One region of the Microbacterium sp. C-MGS6 genome, then DNA from elsewhere that is predicted to be linked to it. Evidence: riboswitches for the same ligand, from Rfam matches in the RefSeq annotation. Region 1 holds a riboswitch; the other holds the start of a gene.

Region 1 (7,919 bases):
CCACCGCGATCCCGGACGCGCCGGCCTCACGCAACGCCGCCGCGTCCTCCAGGTCCACCCCACCGATCGCGACGCACGGCAGCGGACTGCGCGCGACGAATGCGGCGAAGCCGTCGACGCCGAGCGGCACCGGATGGTCGGGCTTCGTGCGCGTGGGGCGGATGACGCCGACCCCGAGGTAGTCCACCGTGCCCGGCGGCAGGGCGGCGACCTCGTCGAGGTGCGCGGAGGTGTTCGCCGTGAGCCCGATCAACGCCTCCGGGCCGAGAAGCTCGCGCGCGCGGAGCACCGAGGCATCCGCCTGGCCGAGGTGCACCCCGTCCACCCTGGCACCGCGACGACGGGCCTCGACGGCCGCATCGAGGCGATCGTTCACGACGAGCAGCGCGCGACCGTCGATGGCCGCGGACAGGGCGAGGAGCTGCTCGACGGTCTCCTCGTCCGTCGCCTTCTTGTCGCGCAGCTGCACGATGCGGACACCGCCGGCCACCGCTTCGCGGACGGTCGCGACCACCCCGCGAGCGCCGCACAGCGACCGATCGGTGACGAGGTACAGGGACAGGTCGACGGTCATCGGGCCTCCTCCTCGACGCGGGCGCGGGCGCGGAGATCCGCCGGGGTCACGGCGGACAGGGCGTCGAGCAGTGCGACGGCGAAGCTGCCCGGTCCGCGGGAGATCTCCGCCGCCTGCTCGGCTGCGACCGTGTAGACGAGGGTCGCCGCGGCCACCGCCGTCAGCGCATCTGTCGCGGAGCCACGGGCCACCCCGAGGAACGCCGCCATCACCGCGCCCAGGGCACACCCGCCGCCGGTCACCCGTGTGAGGAGGTCATGCCCGTTGGCGATGCGGATCACCCGCTCCCCGTCGGTGAGGAGGTCGACCGGGCCCGAGACGGCGACCACGGAACCGTACCGGTGGGCGAGCTCGCGGGCCGCCGCAGCCGCCGCCTCGGTCCCGTCCGTCGCGTCGACACCGCGGCCGCCACTGCTGTGTCCGGCCAGCGCGAGGATCTCCGACGCGTTGCCGCGGATGGCGGTGGGGCGCAGCGCGGCGAGCTCGTGCGCGAGCGCCGTCCGCACCGGGAGGGCGCCGATCGCAACGGGATCGAGCACCCACGGCGTGCCGGCGGCGAGCGCTCCCACCACGGCCTCCCTGCTCGCCTCCCGCTGCTCCGGGGTCGGCGTCCCGAGGTTGATGAGAAGCCCCGACGCGGCAGCGGCGAACGGCTCGGCCTCGCCGACGATGTCGACCATGGCCGGTGACGCCCCGAGCGCCAGCAGCACGTTGGCGGTGAACCCCGTCACGACGGCGTTCGTGATGCAGTGCGTCAACGGCGGCGTGGCCCGGACCTCCTCCCGCAGCCTTCCCGCCGTGACGGCGAGGTCGAGGACGGATTGCGGACGCACAGGATCGCTCATCGGCGACATCCCTTCGCTAGTACGAACTAGATCAGGTTCGACGGGTGTGATCTCAGCCGCGGATGCGGCACCCCGTGTCACTGCCTCGCAGTCTAGCGAGCGAGGGCGTCGAGCAGCGCCCGCTCCTCCGTCCGCGTGAGTCCGGCGCGGCGCTCCCGGTCCACGCCCCGTTCGCGCTCGTCCGCTACGACATGCTCCGCCGTCTCGTCGAGGGGGCGGAGCGGGCCCCCGCTGCGCCGGTACCGCGCATTCGAGCGGGTCATGAATCCGCGCATGTCGGGCGGCAGCCACAGCGGCAGCGAGCGCGGCCCCGCCCAGTACGCGACGCCTTCGGCGACGAGGCGCTCCTCCGTGCCGACGACGACCGACCCGGCGTGCCCCGTGGCCGCGCGCACCGTCCGGAGCACGTCCTCCAGGTCGCGCACGTCGCCGATCGCGTTCACGGCACCGGTGACGGTGGCGGACACGACGAACGCGGCGACGTCCTCGACGTCGATGACCTGCGTCGTGCGCCCTTCGAGCGGTGGAAGCAGCACCGGCTCATCCAGGGCCCGGAGGAACGCCGCCGCCCAGTAGCCGAAGCGATCGCTCGGGTCGCCGTCGCCGACGATGAGGCCGGGCCGGACGAGGAGTGCGCGATCGCCGACGCCCTCCTGCACGGCATCCTCCGCCGCGACCTTCTGTCGCGCGTAGTCGTCGTCCTCACCGGCCTGCGCCGCCGGGTGCCGCGATGCCGACTCGTCGGTCCCGACCGTCTCGTCGTCGCGGTACACCGACATCGACGAGATGTACGTCCACCGAGCGGCACGGTCGCCGAGCGCACGGACCGCCCCGGAGACATGATCGGCGCGGGAGGAGACGTCGACGACGTGGTCCCAGTCCGTGCGCGACACGACGTCGTAGGCGGCCTCCTCATCGCGGTCCGCGAGAACGAGGGTCGCTCCCGGCGGCGCCGGGCGTCCGCCGCGGGCCAGGCAGGTCACGGTCGCCCCCGCCCCGAGCGCATGCGCGGCGATGCGCCCCGACAGCCATCCGGTTCCCCCGAGGATCAGAACATCCGTCATGTGCCCATGTCATCAGGATCGACGACTCGGGGGAAGGGCCTCCGCTCAGAGCGGAGCGGCAGGACAGGCCGTCACGCGAGTACAGGCGTCACGCGAGCGCAGCCCACCACGCGAGCACAGGCCACTGCGCAAGCACAGGCCACCGGCACTGCTGTCGCCTGATGCCGCGCGAGCGCCTGATCCCGCGCGGCCTCGGCGCCGTCGCGGAGGGCGGCCCCGAAGCGGTTAGGGGACGACGATCTCGTCGAGGCCGTCCAACACCGGGATGCTCCAGGACGGGTCCGGTCGCCAGTCGATCCACTCCCGATCGAACGGCCAGTCGCCGGCATGGAAAGACGCGATGGCCGCGACCGCGTGCCGCTCGATCTGCGCCGCCTGCGCGGCGGTCAGCCGCCCCTGGTCGACGGCGGCGACCAGCTCGTCCTCGTCCTTCATCGCCACGCGCCCGTCCTGTGCGATCTCGACGTCGAGGACGTGATCGGAGGTGTAGGTGGCACTGTCGGTGCGCAGGTGCGCGTTCTCGAGGTTGACGTACCAGCCGGCGAAGTCCCACGTCGTCCCGGTGGCCGCGCTCCAGAACAGCCAGACCGACCACGGCACCCCCGCGGGCGCGATGCGCAGGATGCCGTTGCCCCACCACTCCTCGACGATCCGGCGCCGGGGCTCCCGCCACCGCCGATCGAGCGGGACGGTCCGGATGCGCTCCCCGTCCCGCGTGCCCTGGCCTTCCTGCTGCGTCCCGGCGGCAAGCCACGCGACGAGACCGCGCTCATCGTCACGGACGACGCGCATGGGGGTGACGGTCGCTGCCTCGCCCGTGGTCCACCCCGGCTTGCGGTAGTGCCAGTCGAGCTGCGCACCCGGCGAGAGGAACGGCCCCTCCCCGAGCGATCGCGCTCCGGCGGGGACCGAGGGTGGCGTGGGCTGCAGGAGGAGGCTCGTCATCCGGCCACGCTATCGCGAGAGCGCACGGCTCCCCGGAAAAGGGCCGTGCGCTCTCCCGATCAGTCGCGGAGGGCGGCGCCGAAGCGCTCCGCGGCCACGGCGACGCCCGCCATCTTCGCCGCGGAGGCCTCCGCGGCGGTCAGCGTGCGGTCGTCGGCGCGGAAGCGCAGGGCGAACGTCAGCGACTTCGATCCCTCGGGCACGCCCTCGCCGCGGTAGTCGTCCACGAGCCGGACGGACTCCAGCAGTGCACCCGCGCCCTCCGCGAGAGCCGCGCGGACCTCGCCCGCCGGCACCTCGGCCGGGAGCGTGAGCGAGACGTCCTGCGTCGCGGCCGGGAACGTGGAGAGCGATGCCGCCACGATGCGTCCGCCGGCGAGCGTGAGCAGCCGGTCGAGGTCCAGCTCCAGCACGGTGGCGCGACCCGGCAGGTCAGCCTCCTCGGCGACGGCGGGATGCAGCTCGCCGACGTAGCCGACCTCCTCGCCGGCGGCGACGAGCGCACCGGTGCGTCCGGGGTGGAGCGCGGCGCGCTGCGTCTGCACGACGTCGATCTCGATGCCCGCCGCGGCCCCGATCACGCGGACCGCGTCGAGCGCCTCGACGAGCCCGGCGGCCTCGGCGGCACGACCCGGCTGGCGCGGCGACACGTTGCCGGTCAGCAGCACCGCGACGTGGCGCTCCTGCGGCGGGATGGAGGCGTCGAGCGCGGCGAGTACCTCATCCGACGGCCGGACGCCGAGCGGCGGGACCTCGGCGGTGCCGTACTCCACGCCCGGCTCCGGGACGAACACGGCGCCCGTCTCGAACAGCGCGAGGTCGGTGAGCCCGCGCGAGATGTTGCGGTGCGCGGTCTGCAGCAGACCGGGGATGAGCGAGCGCCGCAGGAACGGCACCTGCCCGTCGAGCGGGTTCGCGAGGCGGATGCTGGGCAGGTGCTCACCGGACGCGGAGCCGTGCAGATCGTTCTGCGCCTCGGTCGTGAACGGGAACGCCGGGGTCTCGACGAATCCTGCGGCGGCGAGAGCGTTCACCACGCGGCGACGCCCCTGCTGATGTGCCGTGAGACCGCGGCCGGACGGCGGCGTCGGCAGCACGGAGGGGATGCGGTCGAGCCCGTGGATGCGGGCGACCTCCTCGGCGAGTGTCCACTTGTCGGTGAGGTCGGGGCGCCAGGTCGGCGGGATGACCGTCCACCCGGAGTCACCCTGGGTCCCTGCGCCTTCGGCCTGGGTCCCTGAGCCTGTCGAAGGGCTGACCTCGGCCCCGATCGTCGTCAGCGCGCCGGTGATCTCGTCGTCGGTGTAGTCGACGCCGATCAGCCCCTGCACGAAGCCGCGCGGGAGCTCGATCTCGGCGACGAACACCTCGGCGAAGAGCGCTCCACCCTCCTCCGTGAGCGTGCCGCCGGCGAGCTCGACCATGAGGTCGGCTGCGCGGCGGGCCGCGACGAAGGGGATCAGCGGGTCGACGCCGCGCTCGAAGCGCTTGGACGCCTCGCTCGGGAGCTTGTGCCGACGGGCCGTGCGGGCGATGGTCGTCGCGTCGAAGGTCGCCGCCTCGATGAGGACGTTCCGCGTGGTGTCGCTCATCTCGGTGGTGCCGCCGCCCATGACGCCGGCGAGGCCGATGGGACCGGAGTCGTCGGTGATGAGGAGGTCTTCGACGTGCAGCTTCCGCTCCACGCCGTCGAGCGTGGTCATCTTCTCCCCCGGCGTCGCGCGCCGGACGGTGATGCCGCCCGTGAGCTTGTCCAGGTCGTAGCCGTGCAGCGGCTGCCCGAGCTCGAGCATGACGTAGTTCGTGATGTCGATGAGCACACCCAGCGACCGCATGCCGGCGAGGCTCAGGCGCGCGATCATCCACGGCGGAGTCGGCCGCGACGGATCGACGTCGCGCACGACCCGGGTGACGAACTCGCTCGCGCCGACCTTGCCCCGCACCGGCGCCTGGTCGTCCACCACGGCGGTGTGTCCGGAGCCGGGCTGCAGCTCGGCGAAGTCACGCTCGGCCGGGTCGCGGAACGCCGCCCCCGTGGCGTGGGAGTACTCACGGGCGACACCGCGCACCGAGAACGCGTAGCCGCGGTCCGGCGTGACATTGATCTCCACCGCGACGTCGTCGAGGCCCAGCAGCGCGATCGCGTCCGTGCCCACGCGCGCATCGATGCCGAGGTCGCTCAGCACGACGATGCCGTTGTGCTCGTCGCCGAGCCCCAGCTCGCGCGCCGAGGCGATCATGCCGTCGGACACGTGGCCGTAGGTCTTGCGGGCGGCGATGGGGAACGGGCCGGGGAGGACAGCGCCGGGCAGGGTCACGACGACCTTGTCTCCGACGACGAAGTTGTGCGCGCCGCAGACGATCCCACGGACGCCGCCGTGCTCGGGGCCGACGTCCACCTGGCACCAGTTGATCGTCTTGCCGTTCGACTGGGGTTCCGGCTCGAGGGAGACGACCTGGCCGACCACCACGGGACCCGTGATGTCGAACCGGTGCACGTCCTCCTCTTCGAAGCCGACGGTCACCAGTGCCGCGAGGACGTCCTCGGGCGTGGCATCCGCTGCCAGATCGACGTACTCACGCAGCCACGAAAGCGGGACGCGCATCACACCACCATCCCGAACTGCTCGCTGAAACGGACATCGCCCTCGGCCATGTCGCGCATGTCCTGCACATCGCTGCGGAACATCAGGCCCCGCTCGATGCCCATGCCGAACGCGAAGCCGCTGTACACCTCCGGGTCGATCCCGGCCGCGCGCAGCACGTTCGGGTTGACCATGCCGCAGCCGCCCCACTCGATCCAGCGCGCGCCACCCTTGAAGGTCGGGTGCCACAGGTCGAGCTCGGCGGAGGGCTCGGTGAAGGGGAAGTAGTTCGTGCGGAAGCGGGTCTTGGCCTCCGGGCCGAAGAGCTGCTTCGCGAAGTGGTCGAGCGTGCCCTTGAGGTGCGCCATCGTGATGCCCTTGTCGACGACCAGGCCCTCGAACTGCGTGAAGACCGGGAGGTGCGTGGCGTCGAACTCGTCGGTGCGGTACACGCGGCCCGGGCACAGCACGTAGATGGGGACCTCGCGGTCGAGCATGGATCGAACCTGCACGGGGCTCGTGTGCGTACGCATGACGAGGTGGCGCGACGTCGGGTCGACGTAGAAGGTGTCCTGCTCCTGACGGGCGGGGTGATCGACGTCGAAGTTCAGGGCGTCGAAGTTGAACCACTCGTGCTCGAGCTCCGGCCCCTCCGCGATCTCCCATCCCATGCCGACGAAGATGTCCTCGACGTGGTCCTGCAGGAGGGCCAGCGGGTGGCGGGCGCCCACGCGCGTCCGCGACGGGACGGCGGTGATGTCGACGCGCTCGGCCTCCAGGCGCGCGGCGACCTCGGCGGCGGCCAGCTCGGCCTCCTTCGCCGCGAGCGCCTGGTTCACACGACCGCGGCCCTGACCGACGAGCTTGCCGAACGCGGCCTTGTTCTCGGGGGCGACCTGGCGCATCGAGGCGTTCAGGACCGCGAGCGGCGATCCCTCCGCGACGTGCGCCGCACGGGCGGCTTTCAGCGCGGCGGTGTCGGCGGCCGCCTCGATCGCCGCGAGGGCGTCGGCGACAGCGGCTTCGACCGCTTCGGGTGTGATTTCCGGAGACTCTGACACGGGAGTCGAGTCTACCGGCGCGGGACGGGCGTCCCGCGCCGGTCGTGGCTCACACCGCCAGTCCGCCGGAGTTGTTGCTGTCGTGCTTACCGAGACCCCGCTGCATCACGATGAGCGACGTGTTCGTCTCGCCGTCGTGCTGGCGGGGGTCCGGCTCCACGGGACCGGCCTTGGCCGAGCGCTTGGCCCGACGCTGCAAGCGGTAGGCGATGTAGGAGAGCACGAGACAGACCGCGACGTACATCGAGCCGCCGACCATCGCGGCGGGGATCAGCGGCGACCCATAGGGCGCCTGGTTGCCGATCTGGTTGATGACGTAGAGCAGCTCCTGGTACGTGATGATGAAGCCGAGCGCGGTGTCCTTCAGGGCCACCACGAGCTGCGCGATGATCACGGGCATCATCGCCCGGACGGCCTGCGGGATGAGGATGAAGTACATGACCCCCGTCTTGCGCAGCCCGATCGCGTAGCCGGCTTCCTTCTGCCCGCGCGGCAGCGACTCGATCCCGGCGCGGAGCACCTCCGCCAGCACGGAGCCGTTGTAGACGATGAGCGCGATGACGACCGCGTAGTACGGGGGCATCCGGATACCGATCACCGGGAGGCCGTAGTACAGCAGCATCATGAGGATCAGGACGGGGATCGCCCGCATGATCTCGATGATCCACCGCACCGGTTCCCGCACCCAGGCGTGCTCGGAGAGGCGGCCGATGCCGAGGACGAAGCCCAGCACGATCGAACCGACACCGGCGACCGCGAAGGCGGAGAGCGTGCTGAGCAGCCCCTCCCCGAAGCGCACCCAGACCGCCGAGTACGTGAAGATGTTCCACTTCTCCGCGGAGAAC
Region 2 (7,919 bases), 830 kb from region 1:
CGCGTGAGGAGGGGCAGCCACACCTCGAGGCGATGCTCCACGACCACGAGGGTGGCGGGACGCGCGGCGAGCATCCGCTCCACCGCATCCCTCACCTCGCGCACGCCCTCGGGATCGAGATTCGCCGTCGGCTCGTCCAGCAGCACGAGTCCGGGGCGCATCGCGAGCATGCCGGCCAGGGCGAGGCGCTGCTTCTGGCCGCCCGAGAGCGCCGCGGTCGGATGGTCGAGCGGCACGTCGAGGCCGACGGCCGCCATGGCCGCCTCGACACGAGGCCAGATCTCCGCCCGCGGCACCCCGAGGTTCTCACAGCCGAAGGCCACATCGTCGCCGGCGCGGGCGAGGATCACCTGCGAGTCGGGATCCTGGAGGACGAGCCCGGCCCGACCGCGGGTGGCCACGGCGGGGCCGCCGTCGATGAGCAGCTCCCCCTCGCTCTCCCCCTCCTCCTCGCCGCCGAGCACACCGGCGAGGCCGTGCAGCAGTGTGGATTTGCCCGCGCCAGAGGCCCCGAGCACGAGAACCCGCTCGCCGGGCTCGACGCGGAACGAGACATCGCGCAGCGCCCAGGCGAGGCGACTCGCGTGTCGCCACCCCCACCCCCGGGCCTCGACGCCGGCGGGAGCGACCTGCTCGGACGACATCAGACGCGCACGCGCGCCTCGCGCCCGGAGCCGAAACGGTCGAGAGCCCCCGTCGCCGCGATGCCGCGCGCGAGCACCCAGGACAGCGCACCGGCGATGACCGCCCCGGAGATCACGGTGCTCACGAGATAGATCGCGGTGAAGGCGGGACCGGAGCCGGCGTACCAGAGGACGAGGTTGTTGATGCCGCCCGCGAGCGCAGCGCCGGCACCGGCGAGGATCGCGACGGGCAGCGACCAGCGGCGGTAGAAGAACAGCAGGAAGATCAGCTCGGCACCGAGTCCCTGCACGAGGCCTGCCTCGAGCGTGAGGAAGCCGCCCCACTGGTTGCCGATGAGCGCCGAGACGACGGCGGCCAGCAGCTCGACGTAGATCGCGGCGCCCGCCTTGCGGATGATGAGCCCGCCGAGCACGCCCGCGAAGAGCCACGGGCCGTCGAGGAGCCCTTGGAGGCCGGGAAGCAACGGCTCGAGCAGGGCCTTCGGCCCCAGGTATCCGACGTTCCAGGCCAGGAAGATCAGACCGGCGGCGACGCCGAGGACGCTGGCGACGACGATGTCGACGACGCGCCAGCGCAGATAGCCGCGCGCCGGAACGGCCGTGCTCTTCGCAGACGCGGATGCGGACGTGGACGTACTCATGTGAACTCCTCCCTGCGCTGGCATGACCCAGATCAGGTTCGACGGTCGAAGCGCGATTCGCTCCCTCTCAGCCCGGCTCGCCGGACTCCCGTGGTTGTGCTGTCGATCCTACCCCGTTCCGCCCGCGCGTCCCGAGCCGCGCACGGCGGATTCCGGGCGGTATTCGGTACCGTAAGCGAGTGACCGCTTCCGATCCCCCTGAAGAGGCGTCCGGCGGCGTCGACGTCGACGCGCGGCCCGAAGACTCCGCACCCGTGTCCGCCGAGCCCGCGCTCGACCCTCCGGTCACGGAAGCGGTGTCGTGGGCCGATGCGTCGGCTCCGGCGACCGCGCTGACCTGGGTGGACCCGTCGCTCGTCGCCGCGGAGTCGTCGACGCCCGAGTTCGACGCCTCGGCCGGCACGGAGGACGAGACGGGATTGCTGCGCGACGCGAAACTGCGACCCGCGATCGCCGGCCCCGGACTGCTCGTCCCGCTCGGTGTGCTCGTCGGCCTCGTCGCCTCCTACGCCGGCACCACGCTGCTCTGGCCGCTGCACGAGGTCGCCCCGACCGTCCAGGCCGTCGAGTTCACCCCGGTCGCCGCCCCCACCGCCGCGCTCGCCTGGCCCGCGGTCGGCGACGGCGCTGTCGGGATCGCCGGGATGACGACCGCGGCGTCCACCACCGCTCCGGTGAGCATCGCGAGCATCACGAAGGTCGTCAGCAGCCTCATGGTGCTGGATCGTCTGCCGCTGGCCCCCGGGGAGCAGGGTCCGGAGTTCGCCTTCTCGTACGCCGACAGCATCCGCTACTGGGACTACCGGATCGCCAATCAGTCCGCACTCGATGTCCCCGTGGGTGGAGTGCTGACCGAGTACCAGCTTCTCCAGGGCACCCTGCTCGGCTCGGCCAACAACTACATCGACCGGCTGGCGTCGGAGATCTGGGGGTCCGACGGGGAGTTCGCGGCCGCGGCCGAGGTCTGGCTCGGCGAACGCGGGCTCTCCGGCATCACGGTGGTGACGCCGTCGGGATTCGATGAACGCAACGTCGCCACCCCCGAGGCCCTCGTGGCCCTGGGCGAGATGGCCATGCGCAACCCGGTGTTCGCCGAGATCGTGGGAACCCGGTCTGTCGACCTGCCCGGGGCAGGCAAGGTCGAGAACACGAACGGGATGCTCGCCGATCCGGGTGTCGTCGGCATCAAGACGGGCACCCTCGTCGGGTGGAATCTGCTGACCGCCAAGGACGTCGCCGTCGGCGACTCGACGGTCCGGCTCTACGCCGCGGCGCTGAACCAGGAGGACGACGAGGCGCGTCTCGCCCTCACCCGTGCGCTGTTCGCCCAGACGGAGGCGGCGTTGCAGGCCCAGGGCCCGGCCGTCCCGGCGGGCACGGTGGTCGGGCGCGTGGTCACCGCCTGGGGTGAGCGCGTCGACGTGGTCGCGGGCGAGGACGCCGACGTCGTGCTGTGGAACGGGGCGAGCGCGACCGCATCGACGGTGTTCGACCTCGGGGAGGAACGGGAGGCGGACGGGACGGTCGGCACCCTGACCACGACCGGCCCTGTCGACAGCACGGAGACCGCGCTCGTCCTCGACGAGGACCTGGACGGTCCGAGCCCGTGGTGGCGGCTCACCCACCCGCTCGAGCTCTTCGGCATCTCCGGGGACGACTGAGTCCTGACGACGATGCCCCACTCCGGATCCGGAGTGGGGCATCGTGCGTGAAGCGGGTCAGGCGCGGGGCGTGGAGCCGTCCGCGCCGTCGTCGAGAAGCGCCTGCGCTGCTGCGGACTCGGCCGCCGGAACCTGGGCGCCGACGGCTGCTCCCGCCACGGCGTCCGCCGCCTGCTCCTCGGCACTGGCTTCCGCGTCCGCCTCGCCGGTCACGACCACCGGAGACGAGCCGGTGAGAGCCGCTTCCGCATCGAGGTCAGTCGCCGCCTGCTCGAACTGCGACTGGTACAGCCGCCAGTACGCGCCCTGCGCCGCGATGAGCTCGTCATGCGTGCCCTTCTCCACGATGTCGCCGTGCTCCATCACGAGGATGAGATCGGCGTCGCGGATGGTCGACAGACGGTGCGCGATGACGAACGAGGTCCGTCCGTGCCGGAGCGCCGCCATCGCGTTCTGCAGCAGCAGCTCGGTGCGGGTGTCGACCGCCGAGGTGGCCTCGTCCAGGATGAGGATCGACGGCTGCGCCACGAATGCCCGCGCGATCGTGATGAGCTGGCGCTCACCGGCCGAGACGTTCGACGCGTCCTCGTCGAGCACGGTGTCGTACCCGTCCGGAAGCGCGTGCACGAAGCGGTCGACGTAGGTCGCCTTCGCCGCGGCCAGCACCTCCTCGTCCGTCGCGGTCGAACGGCCGTAGCGGATGTTCTCGCGGATGCTCCCGGCGAACAGCCAGGGGTCCTGGAGCACCATGCCGGTGCGGGAGCGCAGTTCGTCCCGGGTGATGGTCGAGATGTCCTGACCGTCGAGCATGATCCGGCCGCCGCTGAGCTCGTAGAACCGCATGATGAGGTTCACGAGCGTCGTCTTACCCGCACCCGTGGGGCCGACGATCGCGACGGTCTGCCCCGGTTCCACCCGGAAGGACAGATCGGTGATGAGGGGACGCTCGGGCGAGTACGAGAAGGAGACGTTCTCGAACTCGATCACGCCCTCGCCCTCGCGGAGCGCGGGGGCGTCGGGGGCATCGGCCTCCTGCTCGTCGGAGTCGAGCAGATCGAACACCCGCTCCGCCGACGCCGTGCCGGACTGCACGACCGCAGCCATGCCGCCCAGCTCGGACAGCGGCTGCGTGAACTGCTGCGAGTACTGGATGAACGCCTGCACGTCGCCGAGGCGCAGCTGCCCGCTCGCGACCATGAGGCCGCCGAGCACCGCGATGCCGACATAGGTGAGGCTGCCGACGAAGGTCATCGCGGGCATGATGATGCCCGAGAGGAACTGCGCCTTGAAGCTCGCCTGGAACAGCTCCTCGTTCTCGGCCTTGAACTTGTCCAGGGCGTCCTGCTCGCGGCCGAACACCTTGACCAGGGCATGCCCGGAGAAGGCCTCCTCGACCCGGGCGTTGAGCCGCCCGACCTTGCGCCACTGCGTGCCGAAGGCCTTCTGCGACCGCGGACCGATGACGCCGAAGATCACTCCCATGAGCGGAAGCGCCACGAGTGCCACGAGCGCGAGCTGCCACGAGATCGAGAACATCATCACGAGCACGCCGACCACCGTCAGCACGGCGGTCAGGGCACCAGACAGCGACTGCTGCATGGTCTGCGTGATGTTGTCGATGTCGTTCGTCACGCGGGAGATCAGCTCGCCGCGCTGCACCTTGTCGAAGTACGCCAGCGGCAGCCGGTTGATCTTCGCCTCGACGGCCTCACGCAGGCGCCACATGGTGCGGACCATGATGACGTTGATGACGTACCCCTGCAGCCAGCTGAGGAACGCGGCCACGACGTAGATCGCGAGGACTGCCGCGATGACCCAGCGCAGGGCGTCGAAGTCGATGCCGTCGCCGACCCGGAAGTCGCCCAGCGCTCCCACCTGGTTCGCGAAGTCGGTCTGTCCGGCATCACGCAGCGCGTCGACCACCACGTCCTGCGGCGTCCCCGCGGGGAATCCGGGGAAGTCGCCGCTCGGCTGGCCGAGCTGGATGGAGATGAAGCCGCGGTAGACGATGTTCGTCGCCTCGGCGAGCACCTTCGGCGCGGCGACGGTCAGCACGACCCCGATCGCTCCGAGGATCGACACGAAGACGAACCAGACGGCAGAGGGCTTGAGCAGCCCGATCATCCGGGCGAAGCTCTTGCCGAAGTTGTCGGCCTTGCCCGGTGCGACGCTGTCCCAGTCGCCGGAGTGCTGCCGAGCCTGCTCGGCGAGCTCCGCCTCGTACTGCTCCTCGGCGGTGAGCTCCCGCTCGGCCGTGGGCGCGGCGGCCGCGCCCCGTCCGCGACGGCGCCGGCCTCGGGTCCCTGACCCTGCCCCCTGGGTCCCTGAGCCCGTCGAAGGGCCCGCACCCTGGGTCCCTGAGCGTGTCGAAGGGTCCTGCTCGCTCATGCGTCCACCCCCAGCTGCGACTCGACGATCTCCCGGTAGGTCTCGCTGGTCTCCAGCAGCTCCTCGTGGGTGCCGACTCCGACCATCGTGCCGCCCTCGAGCACCACGATGCGGTCGGCGTCGGTGATCGTGGAGACGCGCTGCGCGACCACGATCTTCGTCACGTGCGGAAGCTCCCGCCACAATGCCTGCCGCAGACGGGCGTCCGTCGTGAGGTCGAGTGCGGAGAAGGAGTCGTCGAACACGAGTACCTGCGGCCGGTGCACGATGGCCCGCGCGATCGCGAGGCGCTGTCGCTGACCGCCGGACACGTTCGTTCCGCCCTGGGCGATGCGGGAGTTCAGGCCGTCCGGCATCTCCTCGACGAAGTCACGACCCTGAGCGATCTCGAGAGCGTGCCAGAGCTCCTCGTCCGTCGCGTCCTCGCGGCCGTAGCGCAGGTTGGAGGCCACGGTGCCGGTGAAGAGGAAGGGCCGCTGCGGCACGAGGCCGATGCTGTCCCACAGCGCTTCGACGTCGGCGTTCCGCACGTCCGTGCCGCCGACGTGCACGGAGCCGCCGGAGACGTCGAACAGGCGCGGGATGAGCGAGACGAGCGTGGTCTTGCCCGACCCGGTGGAGCCCACGACGGCGACGGTCTCGCCCGGCTCCGCGGCGAAGCTGATGCCGGTGAGGACCGGGGCGTCGGCACCGGGGTAGGTGAACGACACGTCGTCGAAGGCGACGGCACCCGGCGTCGGGAAGACGGTGACGCCGTCCGCCGGACGGGTCATCGTCGACTCGGTGTTCAGAACCTCGCCGATGCGCTCGGCCGAGACGGCGGCGCGCGGGATCATCATGGCCATGAAGCTCGCCATGATGACGCCGCCCATGATCTGACCGATGTACTGCATGAAGGCGAACAGCGTGCCCACCTGCACGGTGCCGTTGTTGACCTCGATGCCGCCGAACCAGATGACGGCGACCACGGTCACGTTGAGGATGAGCATGAAGAGCGGGAACAGCAGCACGAACAGCGAGCCGACCTTGCGGCCGACGACCATGATGTCGGTGTTCGCGCCGCGGAAGCGCTCTTCCTCGATGCGCTCGCGGACGAAGGCCCGCACCACGCGCACGCCGGTGAGCTGCTCGCGCATGATGCGGTTCACGTTGTCGAGCTTGCCCTGGTAGCTGCGGAACAGCGGGACCATGCGGCCGATGACGAGCGCCGCGAGGAGGAGCAGCACCGGGACGGAGACGGCGATCAGCCAGCTCAGCCCGGCGTTGGTCTGCACGGCGAAGATGATGCCGCCGATCGCGAGCAGCGGCGCGGTGACGAGCATCGTCGCGCCCATCATCGCCAGCATCTGCACCTGCTGCACGTCGTTCGTGTTGCGGGTGATGAGGGAACCGGCGCCGAACTGCGAGACCTCGCGCTCGGAGAAGCCGCTGACCTTGCCGAACACGTCGGCACGGATGTCACGACCCGCCCCCATCGCGGCGCGGGCGGCGAAGAAGGTCGCGATGACCGAGGCCACGATCTGGCCGAGCGACACGGCCAGCATGAACAGGCCGGTGCGCCAGATGTACGCGGTGTCGCCCTGGGCGACGCCCTTGTCGATGATGTCGGCGTTGAGGCGGGGCAGGTAGAGGGTCGCGGCCGCGCTGGCGAACTGGAAGACCAGCACGGCGACGAGGAGCCACTTGTAGCGAGACAGATATCGGAGGAGGAGTTTTCCCAGCACAGGCGGACTTTCTAGGAAGGAGGAGGCGGCGGGTCTCCCGGCAGACGGATGCCGACCGACGACCGGCCATAGGACAGGGTGCCACGAAGCGGCGACATTCGGATCCCCCTCCGGGAGGACCTTCGCTCACAGCGAACCACTCCCCCGTCTCGCCGCCCATTTCTGCACGCGGGCGATCAAGGACTTCCCGGTCGTGACCGGGGCCGTGATCGTCAGAACAGCGCGGGCTGCGGAACGTAGTCCCGCGCGGCCGCCCCGGCGTCGGGGCCGAGCTCGGCGAGGGAGGCCGGCTGCCACTTCGGGTTGCGGTCCTTGTCGACCACCTGCGCCCGGATGCCCTCCACCAGGTCGGGGTGCTCGTTCACGAACCACAGCACCCGGCGGTACTCGCCTTCGAGCGCGGCACGAAGCCCACTCATCCCCCGCGCCTCCCGCACGGCGTCGAGGGTCACGACGAGGCCGGTCGGGGCCAGTCCGTCGAGCAGGTCGGCGACGGCGGCCGCTTCATCGGAGCCGAGCGCACGCAGCCGCTCCAGGATCTCGGGCACGGTCGAGGCGGCGAAGACCTCGTCGATCCACTCCCGCGCGTCGGGGAGCGCGGACGGCTCCGGCGTCTCGTCGAAGAGCAGGACGATCTCGCTCGGGCTCGTCGGATCGGCGCGGTACGCCAGAGCCTCGCGCAGCGCGTCGAGGCGGTCGGAGGGGACGAAGTGGTCGGCGAAGCCCGCGTACACGGCGTCGGCACCGTTCATCGTGGCCCCGGTGAGACCGAGGTATTCGCCGAGCCGTCCCGGCGCCCGCCCCAGCAGCCACGTGCCGCCGACGTCGGGCGTGAAGCCGATCCGGGTCTCCGGCATGGCG

Evidence for each region. A riboswitch is a leader RNA that binds a small molecule or an ion and turns the genes downstream of it on or off. The one in region 1 is predicted to bind thiamine pyrophosphate.
Region 2: it holds a riboswitch for thiamine pyrophosphate, as region 1 does, so the genes downstream of both, AC3B5L_RS15635 (ECF transporter S component) here and thiM (hydroxyethylthiazole kinase) in region 1, are expected to answer to the same signal.

The regions. Positions count from the first base shown of each region.
Region 1 is NZ_CM176934.1:2,324,418-2,332,336, forward strand. It holds gene AC3B5L_RS11335 (bifunctional hydroxymethylpyrimidine kinase/phosphomethylpyrimidine kinase) at 1-574, opposite strand, end outside; gene thiM (hydroxyethylthiazole kinase) at 571-1,419, opposite strand; TPP riboswitch at 1,411-1,504, opposite strand; gene AC3B5L_RS11345 (NAD-dependent epimerase/dehydratase family protein) at 1,512-2,483, opposite strand; gene AC3B5L_RS11350 (ribonuclease FAU-1 family protein) at 2,709-3,428, opposite strand; gene pheT (phenylalanine--tRNA ligase subunit beta) at 3,488-6,034, opposite strand; gene pheS (phenylalanine--tRNA ligase subunit alpha) at 6,034-7,074, opposite strand; gene AC3B5L_RS11365 (amino acid ABC transporter permease) at 7,124-7,919, opposite strand, start outside.
Region 2 is NZ_CM176934.1:3,158,597-3,166,515, forward strand. It holds gene AC3B5L_RS15630 (ABC transporter ATP-binding protein) at 1-644, opposite strand, end outside; gene AC3B5L_RS15635 (ECF transporter S component) at 644-1,285, opposite strand; TPP riboswitch at 1,276-1,387, opposite strand; gene AC3B5L_RS15640 (D-alanyl-D-alanine carboxypeptidase family protein) at 1,465-2,946, shown strand; gene AC3B5L_RS15645 (ABC transporter ATP-binding protein) at 3,004-5,334, opposite strand; gene AC3B5L_RS15650 (ABC transporter ATP-binding protein) at 5,331-7,058, opposite strand; gene AC3B5L_RS15655 (enoyl-CoA hydratase/isomerase family protein) at 7,271-7,919, opposite strand, start outside.